2 regions of the Autumnicola musiva genome follow, and region 2 is predicted to be linked to the other one. Evidence: riboswitches for the same ligand, from Rfam matches in the RefSeq annotation. Region 2 holds a riboswitch; the other holds the start of a gene.

What was found. A riboswitch is a leader RNA that binds a small molecule or an ion and turns the genes downstream of it on or off. The one in region 2 is predicted to bind thiamine pyrophosphate.
Region 1: another riboswitch for thiamine pyrophosphate. It lies ahead of thiS (sulfur carrier protein ThiS); the one in region 2 lies ahead of RM539_RS11830 (class I SAM-dependent methyltransferase).

Annotation. Positions count from the first base shown of each region.
Region 1 is NZ_JAVRHK010000003.1:314,549-322,135, reverse strand. It holds partial or broken gene RM539_RS06345 (glycosyltransferase family 2 protein) at 643-2,072, shown strand; TPP riboswitch at 2,306-2,401, shown strand; gene thiS (sulfur carrier protein ThiS) at 2,499-2,702, shown strand; gene thiC (phosphomethylpyrimidine synthase ThiC) at 2,760-4,616, shown strand; gene RM539_RS06330 (thiamine phosphate synthase) at 4,628-5,224, shown strand; gene RM539_RS06325 (hydroxymethylpyrimidine/phosphomethylpyrimidine kinase) at 5,199-5,972, shown strand; gene RM539_RS06320 (thiamine phosphate synthase) at 5,969-6,604, shown strand; gene RM539_RS06315 (thiazole synthase) at 6,601-7,380, shown strand; gene thiH (2-iminoacetate synthase ThiH) at 7,373-7,587, shown strand, end outside.
Region 2 is NZ_JAVRHK010000008.1:52,594-60,180, forward strand. It holds gene RM539_RS11800 (carbohydrate kinase family protein) at 120-1,013, shown strand; gene RM539_RS11805 (diacylglycerol/lipid kinase family protein) at 1,016-1,951, opposite strand; gene surE (5'/3'-nucleotidase SurE) at 2,175-2,900, shown strand; gene RM539_RS11815 (Trm112 family protein) at 3,044-3,334, opposite strand; gene RM539_RS11820 (thiamine phosphate synthase) at 3,331-3,984, opposite strand; gene RM539_RS11825 (AIR synthase family protein) at 3,984-5,039, opposite strand; gene RM539_RS11830 (class I SAM-dependent methyltransferase) at 5,039-5,761, opposite strand; TPP riboswitch at 5,834-5,922, opposite strand; gene RM539_RS11835 (DUF6660 family protein) at 6,061-6,375, shown strand; gene RM539_RS11840 (CusA/CzcA family heavy metal efflux RND transporter) at 6,457-7,587, shown strand, end outside.

The DNA of each region.
Region 1 (7,587 bases), on a different contig from region 2:
ACTTCTTCACATTGTTTAAATCTTAAAAAATTTTGTGCAATTAGTTTTCCTTAAATACGGGAACAAAACATAGCGCTTTACCCCTCTTACCTGGTACCGGAGAATATAAAGACTGTTGCGTTTCCGTTTTAAGGTCAATAGTGTCTTTAGATTAACTACGTTTAATGGATTCTTTTCTCCTATAAGTTTTCCTTCCGGTTAAATGCTAAATATGGATGTTTTCGCTCATCAGGTAAACAGTAATTTCTACCTGTAAATAATCAGAAAAGATTACAAATTAAGTATTGAAGAAATTTGGTGAATCAGAGCCATCTTAAATTATAGTGAGGCAGGCAATAATTCTTTCAGAAAATAAATAATAGAATTCAAAACTGCCATAAAATTTCCCCCGGCCCATAGATTGGGAATTATATCTACAATTTTCCAACTGCACCACATCTATTCCCCACAGTAATCAATCCTAATTAATTGGAATCAATTGATTTTAGCTAATGGTATAAAGATTGAATCCCAGCACATATATAAAGTTTTATGGTTCTATCAAAGAATATGGAACTGGTAAACACATAGAAAACAAATAAGATTTTAAAAAACCACATGAATAAGAATATCAGATTTTCTGCTTCAGCTCCAGCTGAAATAATAAAAACAGACAATAACAAACCAAAAAAAGAAGATTCTTCATATGGCGCCGGAAGAGAACGTTTTTCAGGTTCAGATAAGGATTTCAGGAAGGTTTCCTGGAGCACCAGGCACCTTCTTATTTTATTAGGCACTTTTATACTTTTAATCGGTTCAGCTTTTTGTGTTTACCTATTCCAGGCTGAATTTCAGGAAATGAATCTAAATAGAATGGATTCATTGGCAGGTATGTTATTTATAATTCTCACAAGCTTCTTATTAATATTTAAAATTTGCTTTTTACTATATATTGCCAGGTTGTTTTTTCGCTATAAGCCAGTTCCATCTGTTACAGACGAGGAATTACCTTTTTGTACTGTTATAGTGCCTGCTTATAATGAAGGTAAACAAGTCTGGTCCACATTGCATAGTTTAGTTGAGAGCAATTATCCTGCAGAAAAAATACAATTAATTGCCATTGATGATGGTAGTAAAGATGATACCTGGCACTGGATGAAAAAGGCCAAGGATCAATTGGGAGCTCGTGTATCAATTTACCAGCAACCCACTAATAAGGGGAAACGACATGCCTTATATCGTGGTTTCAAACTGGCTAAAGGAGAGGTCTTTGTAACCGTAGATAGTGACTCTATTGTAGAGGAAGACACTTTGCGTAATCTTGTATCTCCATTCATTTCTAATAAAAACTGTGGCGCGGTAGCGGGAAATGTGCGGGTTCTCAATAATGAAAAAGCGATCATTCCCAGGATGTTAAATGTTAGTTTTGTATTTTAGTTTTGAATTCATAAGATCTGCTCAGAGTGTATTGGGTTCTGTATTATGTACTCCCGGCGCCCTGGCTGCCTATCTAAGTAAAGCGGTTATGTCCTGCCTGCCGCAGTGGATTAACCAAACTTTTATGGGAAAAACAACCGATATTGGTGAAGATCGCGCAATGACCACTATGATCCTTAAACAAGGCTATCATGTATTATTCCAACGTAATGCCTATGTCCACACCAACATACCGGAAAGATTTAGTGCTTTACATAAGATGTTTACACGTTGGGAAAGGAGCAATGTTCGGGAAAATCTTATGATGTCAAAATTTGTTTTTTAAATCATTCCGCGAGGGATCAAAATCCGGTCCTCGTATATTACTCTTAAATCAATGGATGCAAATGTTAACGGCTTATCCGCTGTTACTGGTTATGATCATTTTATTGCTTTCACATCCAATTTTGTTTATCAGTTCCACACTGCTAAGTGTTTTTATATTTTCAAGCCTTCCGGCTCTATTTTACGCAAAAAAATATAATTTCTTTGAAGCTTCCTGGGCCTATTCCTACAGTATTTTTTATACATTTGGTATATTCTGGATTACCCCTTATGCAATGGCCACGGCTAGTAAAAGAGGGTGGTTAACCCGTGATTTACCACAGAAAAATTAGTTTGGGCCAGAGTTAAATAATTGAATTTTATAAATTTTCTGAAGGCTTACACCTTCAGAAAATTTCTTTTTTAGATAACTATTGATAATTGACTACCAAACGGGAGTAAGGTTTTTAACTCTTAGAACCCGCTAACGGATAACCCCCACGAATCTTATTCTTTAATGAAGTACGATTTAAAGTTATAAGAAAAAATATTTTTTATTTCCAGACAAAACCCCTTATCTTCGAAAAGTAAACTTTAGGGGTGCTGATTATAATCAGCTGAGATAAAACCCTTTGAACCTGATCCGGTTAATACCCGCGAAGGGAAAAGTGTTATCTACATATTTTCTACCATAGTTCCGTTTTGGAGGAATTCTGGTTTGTATTTACTTTTTCTTTAGGGAATCCCCCTGCAGTTTACAGCTATTAAATATCAAAAAAATGATAACTGTAAACGTAAACAACACCGCCCACACTTTTAATTCACCATCCAATCTTCAGGATCTCCTGACGCAGCTGGCTATTTCTGAAAAAGGAATTGCTGTGGCTGTCAACAATCAGATTATTTCTAAAAGCGACTGGACCAAACGTGAATTAGCCGAAGGTGAAAACGTACTCATTATCAGGGCTACTCAGGGAGGATAAATATGCTTCGGAAGAATTTCCGGAAGCAAAACTATTAGCACTAAACAGAAAGTAATTATGAAACAGGACCAGACTCCAAAGCAGCAAACCATTAGCCGCGCACCTTTTCCCAATTCCGAAAAGGTTTATGTAAGCGGAAAGATCCATCTGGATATAAAAGTCCCGATGCGGAAAATATCCCTGGATGACACAGTGGATAAATTTAACGGAAAAGTAGAAAAAAACGATCCTGTTTTAGTCTATGACACCAGTGGACCGTATACAGATCCATCAGTAGAAATCGATGTAAGGAAAGGGCTGATGCCTATTCGCAACAGCTGGATTGCCGCCCGGGAAGATGTAGAACAGTTACCCGGTCTTTCTTCGGCTTACGGACGCGAAAGGGAGAAAAATGAGAAACTGGACGAACTTCGGTTTAAAAGGAACAGAAAGCCTCTTAAGGCAAAGCCGGGACAGAATGTGACCCAGATGCACTACGCCCGGAAAGGAATTATCACTCCGGAAATGGAATACATTGCCATTCGTGAAAATCAGAAGCTGGAAGAGATCAAACAGATCTCAGAACAACATCCCGGAAACAGCTTTGGAGCCAGTATCCCAAAGGTAATTACCCCGGAATTTGTAAGGGATGAGGTCGCCCGAGGGAGAGCAATTATTCCTTCCAACATTAACCACCCGGAAAATGAACCTATGATCATTGGGCGGAACTTTCTCGTGAAGATTAATGCCAACATCGGGAATTCAGCGGTAACCTCTTCTATTGAGGAAGAAGTGGAAAAAGCAGTCTGGGCCTGCCGTTGGGGAGCAGATACCATCATGGATCTTTCCACCGGAAAAAACATCCACGAAACCCGCGAATGGATCCTGAGAAATTCTCCGGTGCCAATTGGAACCGTGCCTATTTATCAGGCGCTGGAAAAAGTAAATGGAAAAGCCGAAGATCTTACCTGGGAAATTTTCAGGGATACGCTCATTGAGCAGGCCGAGCAGGGAGTGGACTATTTCACCATTCACGCCGGAGTGCGGTTAGCTTATGTTCCCCATACCGCAAAAAGGGTAACAGGATTGGTTTCCCGTGGCGGCTCGATCATGGCAAAATGGTGCCTGGCACATCATAAAGAAAGCTTCCTGTACACGCATTTTGAGGAAATTTGCGAAATCATGAAAGCTTATGATGTTTCCTTCTCACTGGGAGACGGTTTACGTCCCGGAAGTATTGCCGATGCCAATGACTATGCGCAATTCGCCGAACTTGAAACTTTGGGGGAACTTACTAAAATTGCCTGGAAACACGATGTACAGTGCATTATAGAAGGACCCGGCCATATCCCAATGCATATGATAAAAGAGAATATGGATAAGCAACTGGAGGTTTGTGGGGAAGCACCTTTTTATACTTTAGGCCCATTGACCACAGATATCGCTCCTGGTTACGACCACATCACCAGCGGGATTGGCGCAGCCATGATAGGCTGGTTTGGATGTGCGATGCTATGTTATGTGACACCAAAGGAACATTTGGGGCTGCCTAACAGGGACGATGTAAAAGAAGGAGTGATCACTTATAAGATCGCTGCCCACGCTGCAGATCTGGCTAAAGGTCATCCCGGGGCACAACACAGGGATGATGCGCTGAGTAAAGCACGTTTTGAATTCAGATGGGAAGATCAGTTTAATTTGGCACTTGATCCGGATACGGCGAGGTCTTACCACGATGAGACTTTACCTTCTGAAAATGCTAAAGTAGCCCATTTCTGTTCTATGTGCGGACCAAATTTCTGTTCTATGAAAATTACGCAGGACGTGCGAAATTTTGCTGAAGAAAACGGAATGGACACTCACGAGGCGATCGAGGAAGGAATGAAGAAAAAATCGGAAGAATTTAAAGCAAAAGGAAGCGAAGTTTACCTGTAAGCTGAAATTAGATGTTGATTCTTTTTACTTCGGAAGAAAATATTGCTGCTGAAAGGGAACAGCTCACCCGATTTTTCGAGTCCGGGCTGCCCCTTTTGCACGTTCGAAAACCGGGAATGGCCGAAGAAGATATGAAGCTATGGCTATCAAATTTTGAAGAAAAATACCTTCAAAAGATGATACTTCATGAGCATCATCACTTAGCTGATGTTTTTTCGGTAAAAGGAATTCATTTAAAAGAAAATTTTAGAAGAGAACAGGAAGATCTATCAGCCTCTGCCAACCGATTCCAATTGAAAGGTTTTACCGTGAGTTCTTCTTTTCACGATCAGGAAAATTTGGAAAATGAAGCTTCAGCATTTGATTATGTTTTTTTAAGTCCGGTGTTTACTTCTGTTTCCAAAAAGAGATATGCGGGAAAGAAATTTAATGTAGGAAACCTGCCGCACCAAATAATTGCTTTGGGCGGAATTAAAGCAGATAAAATTATGAGAGCAAAAGAAATGGGATATGCGGGAGTAGCGGTACTTGGAGCCGTTTGGACCGCAGAAGATAAGGAACAGGCTTTTACAGGGATTTACAATGAATACAGAAATGTTTACCAATAACAGACCTTTTGTTTTAAGCATTGCAGGATTTGATCCTTCAGTTGGAGCAGGTTTAATGGCTGATATTAAAACCTTTGAAAACCTTAAATGTTACGGGCTGGCGGTAAATACTGCGAATACCATTCAGAATGATGAAAAATTCGAAGCCTGCCACTGGACTTCTGAAGCTATCATTCTTCAGCAACTGGAACTTTTACTGGAAAGTTTTCCTGTGGAAGTGGTAAAAATCGGAATTGTAGAAAATCATCAGGTTTTAAATAATCTGATTGACAGACTGTTTGAGAAGAACAGTAGCATCAGAATTATTTGGGATCCGGTTCTAAAATCAAGTAGCGGATTCACTTTTCAGGAGGTTCAGGAATTTCAGAAAAAGCTGAAATCCATTCTTGAAAGGATATTCCTAATCACTCCAAATTTGGATGAATTGAACATGTTTTATCCCGAATCAACTATGGAAGAAGCAATCCGGAAAATAAGCAGCAAAACTAACTTGTACCTTAAGGGAGGACATCGGTCGGAAGCAATTGGATTGGACGAATTGTTCACTACAGAAGGAGAAAGCCTAAGCTTTAAACCCGGGCGAACCGACTGTACCGAAAAACACGGCAGCGGATGCGTCTTATCTTCGGCAGTTGCAGCACATCTGGCTTTGGGCAATTCCCTTCCGGAAGCTGCACGAAAAGCAAAAGATTACATCGAAAAAGTATTAGCATCAAACAAAACCTTATTAGGATACCACAACGTATGATCTCAAACTTACACTACATATCTCAGGGAGAAACTCCCATTGAACACCTGGAAAACATTCTCAGGATGTGTGCCGCAGGAGCAGACTGGGTTCAGCTGCGCCTTAAAGACGAATCTTTTGAGACGGTTCTGAAAACAGCAAAAGCGGCAAAAGAAATTTGTATAGATTTCCCGGTTAAACTGATAATTAACGATTTTCCGGAGGTGGCAAAAAAGGTAAATGCCGATGGTGTTCATTTGGGAAAGGAAGACAAGTGTCCTTTGGCAGCCAGAAAACTTTTGGGGCCAGATAAGATTATTGGAGGAACGGCTAACACGCTGGAAGATTGCGAAGGCCTTTGTAAAAAGCAAGTAGATTATATTGGTCTCGGCCCCTTCCGGTTTACTACCACAAAAAAGAAACTCAGCTCAATATTAGGAGCAGAAGGTTACCGGAAGCTACTAAATAGTCTTCGTACTAAGGGGAATTCAATTCCTGTAATCGCTATTGGAGGAATTATTCCGGAAGATCTTCCGGTTTTAGCAGAAAGCGGAGTCCATGGGGTAGCTATTTCCGGATGGCTCACAACACATCCGCAACCTGAAATGATCTTTCGGGAAATACACAATCAATTTTCAGAAAAACAACTATGAGCAACACAGATCAATTAAAAATAACAGATAAAACTTTTTCTTCCCGTTTGTTTACGGGAACAGGAAAATTTAGCTCTTCAACAGTAATGCAACAGACGATTTTAGCTTCAGAAAGTGAGCTGGTAACCGTAGCTTTAAAAAGGGTGGAACCGGGAAATGACGATGATCAAATGATCTCTGCTTTAAAAAACCCCCACATTAGCCTTCTCCCGAACACCTCGGGAGTGCGGAACGCCCAGGAAGCTATATTTGCTGCTCAAATGGCAAGGGAAGCCCTGGAAACAAACTGGGTAAAAGTAGAGATACATCCAGATCCTAAATACTTACTTCCAGACCCTGTAGAAACTTTAAAAGCCTGTGAAGAGCTGGTGAAAATTGGTTTTGTGGTAATGCCTTACATTCATGCAGATCCTGTGTTGTGTAAGCGGCTCGAGGAAGTGGGAGCGCAGTGCGTGATGCCTTTAGGTGCGCCAATTGGCAGCAACAAAGGATTAAAAACCCAGGACTTCCTGGAGATTATTATTGAACAAAGCAACGTGCCGGTTATTGTAGATGCGGGAATCGGAAGTCCGTCTCACGCCGCTCAGGCGATGGAAATTGGTGCCGATGCTGTTCTGGTAAATACGGCGATTGCAGTTTCCCCTAATCCGGTAGAAATAGCAAAAGCTTTTAAACTCGCTGTGGAAGCAGGAAGACTCGCCTACACGGCGAAGTTGGCTCCACAAAGACAGCAAGCCGAAGCCAGTAGCCCTTTAACACAATTTCTCTATGAATAGTTTTAAAGACACATTAAGCAATTATTCCTGGGATGAGGTGCTGCAAAGCATTTTTTCCAAAACAGAAGCTGATGTACTTTCTGCATTGCAAAGCAGGAAGAGGGATCTGGAAGATTTCAAGGCCCTGATCTCTCCTGCCGCAAAACCTTTTCTCGAACAAATGGCGCAGCAGAGCAAAGCGATCACCAAAAAACGCTTTGGGAATAC
Region 2 (7,587 bases):
TAGGTGAAGTTTTTCCAAATGTATATTTAAGTTTATGGTTTTGCCCTCTCTTTTAGATCAATCGGGAATTTATGTATAATTTCCACTGCGGAATTGTGTAAAAATTTTAAAATATGAAAATGAGGAAAGACATAAAAGCGGTTTGTTTTGGGGAGATTTTGTGGGATGTTTTCCCGGATAAAGAGCGAATTGGCGGGGCGCCTTTGAATGTTGCCTCCCGGTTAAGCAGCATGGGAATTGAAACTGAAATGATTAGTAAAACTGGAAAAGATGAAAAAGGGCAAAAATTGATCAATTATCTCAAGAACAATAAAATTGGCACAAGAAATATTTCTGAAGATGAAGGCTTTTCTACCGGGATTGTACAGGTAAATCTATCTTCATCGGGCTCGGCTACTTATAAAATCAAACATCCTGCTGCCTGGGATAAAATTGAAATTTCCGAAGAAATGAAGAAATTGGTAAAGGAAGCAGATGCTTTTATTTTTGGAAGCCTGGTATGTCGTGATGAGGTTAGCAGAAAAACACTTTTTCAACTTCTTCCTGAAGGAAATTTTAAAGTTCTTGATATCAATTTGCGACCGCCGCATTACGAAGAAGGAGTTTTGTTTAAACTTATTCAGCAGGCTGGTTTTATCAAGTTCAATGATGACGAATTATTCGAAATCGCCGCAATGCTTGGCTCCAAATATAATTCCCTTGAGCAGAACCTGGATTTTATTTCCGGAAAGACTATGGCTTCTTCTATTTGTGTAACTAAAGGGAGTCATGGAGCAGTTTTTCTAAATGAGGGTAAATTATATTATAACAGCGGTTTTAAAATGAAGGTAAAAGACACTGTGGGTGCGGGAGATTCTTTCCTGGCCTCTCTTATTGCAAAACTGCTGCAGGGGGAGAAACCACAAAAAGCTTTGGATTTTGCCTGTGCAGTGGGTGCTCTTGTAGCGGGGAGAGAAGGAGCCAATCCAAAATTTTCAACTCAAGAAATTGAGCAATTCATTAATCCCGAATAATTTTATTCTTTTTCTTCGGAAGAATCTTCAGGAATATCGGTAAAAAATTGGAGATGATCTGCAGCTAATTTTATCTTGAATTTTTTACCAAAAAAATTGGAAATAAGAACATCATCAACATGTGCTTGAGATCCGCTCCACTTCATTTTTACTTTTTGAACAGGGAGTACGGTTACTAACTTATTAAGATCTTCATCGGTAGCCTGGTTTGTTATTAATTTACTTAAATAAACTTCCAGCGCTTTTCTTTTTTCTTCCGGAATTAGTACAAGTTCAAAATGATCATCTCCGGGATGGGCAGCGGGAGCCAGTTTAAAGTTTGGTCCTATCAACTTTATGTTCATAAGCTCTACCAGCAAAAAAGATCCTTTAATAGTTATTCCACCTGTCTTAATTTTAGCATTTTTAGCCTTATAACCTTTAACGATTTCCAGCAGTACTTCCAGCGTTTTCTGCAGTTCTTCTTTTGGATTATCCGGTGTCTCAAGTTTCTTCATTTCTGCAATAAGTTTTGGGAAAATCCCAAACCCGAAACTCTCAAGAAAGAAATCCTTTTTTCCAGTGCTTTTTATTTTCCCGTAGCTAAAAGTGGTAAATTTCCTTTCCAGGTTTATTTTATGTTGCTCTTTATTTTGCGGTACCCGAAGTACTTTGGAAATATTGTTAGCCGTACCTAGGGGTATTAAATGAATAGGCAGCGGCTTTGGAAGGTCCTTTATTGCAATAAGGTTTTTTGCCAATTTTCTTACAGTCCCGTCCCCTCCGGCAAGTAGAATGGCAGCGGCGTCCTGGGGCTTAAAATGTTTCTTCCAAAATACATAATTGGTAGAAATATAGTCGGCTTTGTAGCCGGAGTCTTCTACAATTTTAATTAATTCTTCTTTATCATGACTGCCATCCCCGGCAGTTGGATTATGCACAATTTGTATAGTCTTCATGGTTGGCTGGTTTCATTTCCAAATAAATATAAACACAATAATTGTACAGGTAAGCTGATTAACGAGAAGTTATGATTTTATAAAAGTATCCAATAAAATCTTTAAGAATATTTGTTAGACTCCTGTTATAGGAAATATAATTTTTTGCTGTTTTACAAGGTATAGGATGCGGGAAGAGCAGTTTTTTGTAAATTAATTGGAAAGAAAAACAAATCAATATATTATGAGAATACTGGTAACAAATGATGACGGAATTTACAGTCCCGGGCTTGCCTGCCTGGCAAAAGTAGCAGCAAAATATGGAGAGGTGATTGTAATGGCGCCTGATGTGGAACAATCTTCTATGGGACAGGCGATTACTTCCGGAAAACCTATAACTTATAAAAAGTCTCCTATTCATTTTGAAGGAATTGAAGCCTATCGGGTAAGTGGTACTCCCGCCGATTGCGTGGCACTGGGGACTCATCTATTTGAAGATATAGACCTCGTACTTTCCGGAATCAATATAGGCTCAAATTTGGGGAATTCAGCCTGGCATTCGGGAACCCTTTCTGCGGCACGACAGGCGGTTCTTTTTGATATTAGGGGAATTGCATTGAGCGTTTCGGTAGGAGAAGATGAGCCAGATTTTGAAGCGCTGGAACCTTTTGTTTCTGATGCTTTAAAGGAAGTTGTGCATGAAGACGAGCGAAAATTGCTGAATATAAACTTCCCGCGTTCTCCTGAAGGAGAAATCATCTGGACCAACCAGTCTGTTAGGCATTATGATGGCAAAGTGATCGCTAACAAAGACCCAATGGGCAGGCAACATTATTGGTTTACGGTGGTGCAAATTGAAAATGTGGAAGAAGGAACCGATCGATGGGCAATAAGGAACGGTAAAACCAGTATTACACCCATGATTCTCGACCTCACAGATCATAATTACTTAAATAGAAGAAAAGAATAGAAATGATCTATTTTTAAAAAATGGTACCTTCCCTTTTTGGGGAAGGTATCTTAAGCAACTATTTCAAAGCTTCTATTTCTGTTCAAAAATTTCTTAAAAACAGATCTTGCTTTAAGAACTTCAGCACTTTTCGTTTTCTACTTTTACTCCTTAATTTTGAAATTTTCACCCTCCACAAGCCTGAAATTTTCAATTTTCCTGCCTTTTAGATGACTTTGCCATTTTTCAAGGATTGGTTGTTCCAGTTTAAATTCCCGGTATTCATCGGGATTCATTATTGGAATGCCTTTTATGATAGGATAGATGCGTTTGCAATTATTGCAGGTAAGAAAACCTTCAATTACATTCTCTTCCAGATCTTTTGAAATACTTGTGAGTTCGATTTCTTTTTTATCAAAAGGGCAGCATAATTTATTTATGGTCGCTAATTTCATTTTTTAAGTTTTTTTAATTCAGATAAATAATCTTTGGTGGAGCTTTCAGGATCTTCCGCGCTCATTATTCCTGAAACTACAGCTATGCCGTCAAAATCTAGGTCTTTTAATTCTCTAATATTAGAATGCTGAATTCCTCCCGCAAGAAATATAGGCATATCGGTAATTCCCCTCGCTTTTTTAATAGCATCGAACGTTACCAGTTCACAACTATTATCTGTTGGGGAAGGAAAAACGGAGCAGAAGGAAATATAATCCAAATGATGCTCTTCTGCCCATTTTATAATAAATAGATCGTTGTTACAGGTTAAGCCGAAAAGCGCATTTTCTTCTGAATTATTTCTGATATTCTCGAAATCTTTAGGAATTTCGTCAAAATGAACCCCATCAGCTTTGGTCTTTTTTAGAAGTTCCCATTGGTTATTCAAAAAAACAGGAACATCCCTTTCATGACAAATTTCAGAAATGCGGTTTACCAGTTTCACCTGCTCATCTCCTGAAGTTGAAAAATGATCCCAAATCTGTACCGCGGCTATTTTCTCTTTCAGAACTTGTTCCAGCTTCAGGATTAATTCTTCTTCATTCATAGACGGATCGATCACGAGGTAAACACCTCCTGAGATTTGCCTTTTCTGCTTCTGCTTCTTCATTATTTCCATTTTTCATTATATGCTTTAAAAAATGCCGCCCAGTATGGATCCTGTTCAAAATAAGGCAAACCCTTACTTTCTCCATTTTCAACCAACTTAATTCCTTCTTCCTTTTTAGTGATTTTACCAACCGCCTTACAGGGAATATCTTCTTTTTCAAGTCTTTTAATAACCTCCTTTTCTGTTCCCTTTTTACAGGTGATAATCATGGAGCCCGCGCCTATACTATATCGCGGATCTATAGAAAACAACCTGCAAATTTCCTGCTGGGTATGGGCTATGGGAAGTAAGTCATCATTAATACTGGCACCGTTACCAGATGCTTTTACCAATTCGTAAATAGCGCCTAAAACGCCACCTTCAGTCACATCGTGCATGGCGGTAACATCTTTATGTTTCTCATTTTCTCCTACGGCAGTAAGTGCATCTTTTAAAGAAGAGGTTTTATAAAACATCCTGCAGCTTTCCTCAAAAACTTCTTTGCCAAGTTTATTCTTTACGGTCTCCGGAAAACTCATCCCAAGGATGGAAGACGAAGAAATTGCGCAGGTTTTTGTTACCAGGATCACATCCCCGGGCGCGGCATTTTTTGATACCAAAATATCCTTTTTGGGAGCTATGGTTGTAAAAGTACCGCCACCGGCGATGGTGGAGTTCTGGCCTTCAATAAATCCGGTATGCCCACCGGTAATTGCAGTTCCAATTTCCTGGCAGAATTTGTGGATGTATTCCCAGTAAATTTTAAAATCTTTCTGCGGAAAATTCCCCGGTAAATTCAATACAAACTGTGCGTACATGGGCGCAAATCCTGTAGTAGCCATATCATTGGCCATAAGGTGCACCGAAAGCCATGCCGATTCTTCCAACCCCAGAGAAGGAATGAGCGAAAGCGGGTCACTTGTTGAAGCCATTGCCAGGCCATTGGGTAAATCTACCAAAGAAACGTCTACACCAAAGCCGGGGCCAACGCTTACCTCTTTTCGTGGAAATCCACAGTTATCGAAAATAACTTCTTTAAAAATATCATTGTCAATTTTTCCGGTTTCTTTACTCATTAGTCAACATCTTTAAATTGCACATATAGTCCGAAGAAATCTCCGTAAGGCAGGCTCCACTGTTGTACGGGAAACCATTTTGGCAGGCCGGTACAGGACCATTCTATGGTATATTCCCTGCCTTTTAAAGCTTCATTAATTATAGCGGTTAATTTCTTGGGAGTATAGAAAGTTGCGGTAAGGTAAAACGGGTTTTTTCCAAATAGCTCCTGTATTCTCCTGCGGGCAACCTTGGGGGAATTTCTGTTCATCATTCCCATGGCTATCCCGTATTTTCCCACCCTTGCAGCTTCGCGAATTACTTTTACGGGATCTTTATAATATTCAAAAGTGGTAATAAATGCCAGTGAATCGAAAGTATTGTCTTTAAAAGGCATATTATGTGAATCTGCCATTACCAGGTCACCTTCAAACAAATTAATTGCCTGGGAGAGCATTAGCGGAGAAATATCCCCACCGGTAGCTTCAATTCCTATTTCCTTCCACCACCGGGTAAAACGGGTGGTGCCGCATCCAAATTCAAGAAGGGTTTTAACCCTGCTGTCTTTGGAAACCAGTTGTTCCATTACCTTTTTCTGCCATACTTCAGCTCTTTTGTATCTTCCTTCATACCATTGTTCATAGGTATCGGTATGTTCACGGTTAAAAAACCATTCCGGTCTTTCCTGCCAGTTCTGTTGCGTCCTCGGCAGCAACTGAAAATCCTTTTTCTCTATTTCCATCTTAAAATGTTTAAACAAAAAACTCCATTCTGCAACCTGATATTACCAGACAGAATGGAGTTTAAAATGGAAAATATTTTAAAACTGCATCCCTACGTTGGCATTATCCATATCAGGTTTCGGGTATTTCTCAGCTTTTTACGGCACCCCGTGCATTCAATTCAAAGTTAAGATTTAAAATTTGGAAAATAATTCTTTCAGAAGATATTTATAACGATTTACAATTCTTCTTTGTGATTAATAATATGCTTTTTAAGCTGAAGGGTTAAAAAGTACCGGAGCTTTTTTATATTTGCAGTGTGAAAATTATCGTCGCAATATTATCTTTTTATTTCCTGGGGCTCAATATAGTGCCCTGTGGCGATGATAGTGCCTTGGTTTCCGAAGATCAGCAGGAAACAATTTCAGAGCTGGACACCCAGCATTCCCATGATAAAGAAGCCGATTCCTGTTCACCTTTTTGCCAGTGTCATTGCTGTCACGTTCATGTGGTAAATTTTCAAACTTCAGAATCGCCGCTAATTGAGCAGCATATTTCAACTCTTGTTATTGCAAACGCTGTTAATTCGGGTGACGAAATTCCCGATACTCATTTTCAGCCACCGCGGGTTTAATTCAGTTTTACAGGGATAATTATATCCCGAAGTCAAAGCCGTTCTAAGGCTATTTTTAAACTGAATTAAATTCTGAATTCTATGATTAACAAAATCATTGATTTTTCAATCAATAATAAATTTATTATTGGGTTGCTTACCTGCGTACTTATTGGTGCGGGTATCTGGAGCATGATTAAAGTTCCGGTAGATGCGCAGCCCGATATCACCAATAATCAGGTGCAGGTGATTACCCAGGCTCCCAATTTGGGAACAGAGGATATTGAGCAATTTGTTACTTATCCGGTTGAGGTGGCCATGAGCAACCTTCCCGGGGTAAGTGAAATTCGTTCGGTCTCCAGATTTGGACTTTCTGTAGTTACCATTGTTTTTGATGATGAGCTGGGCACTTATTTGCCGCGCCAGCTCGTAGCTGAAAAGCTGAACGCCGTAAAAGAAGAAATTCCCGAAGGTTTTGGTAAACCTTCTATGGGGCCAATTTCCACAGGCCTGGGCGAAATATACCAGTATACTCTTGAAGTTGAAGAGGAATATAAAGCTGAATATTCTCCTACTGAACTCAGGACGATTCAGGACTGGATTGTACGCCGGCAAATGGCCATGGTACCCGGAGTAGTGGAAGTAAACGGTGTAGGTGGCAGGATAAAACAATTTGAAATTGCTGTAAATCCCGAAGAATTGCGTGCTATCGGGCTGAGTATTTCTGATGTTTTTAATGCCCTGGAACTTAATAATGCCAATACCGGCGGTGCTTATATTGAAAAGGACCATCAGGCAAACTTTATTCGCGGGGAAGGCCTGGCCCGCAGTGTGGAAGACCTGGAAAAAATTGTGGTAAAAAATTCTGATGGCATTCCTGTTACCATTCAAGATGTTGCCGATGTGAAAATTGGTAGCGCAGTGCGATACGGAGCACTTACAAAAAATGGCGAAGGCGAAACTGTTGGCGGCATGGTGATGATGTTAAAAGGTGCCAATTCCAATGAAGTGATTGACAATGTAAAGAACCGGATTGTGCAAATCCAGAAGTCGTTGCCGGAAGGAGTTTCTATAAAACCATTTCTGGACCGTAGTGAACTCATAAGCGAAACCACTTCTACCGTAACCGGAAATCTTTTGGAAGGCGGGCTTATTGTAATTTTCGTGTTGGTCCTGCTGCTGGGCAACTGGCGCGGAGGCCTAATTGTTGCTTCTACAATTCCTTTATCCCTT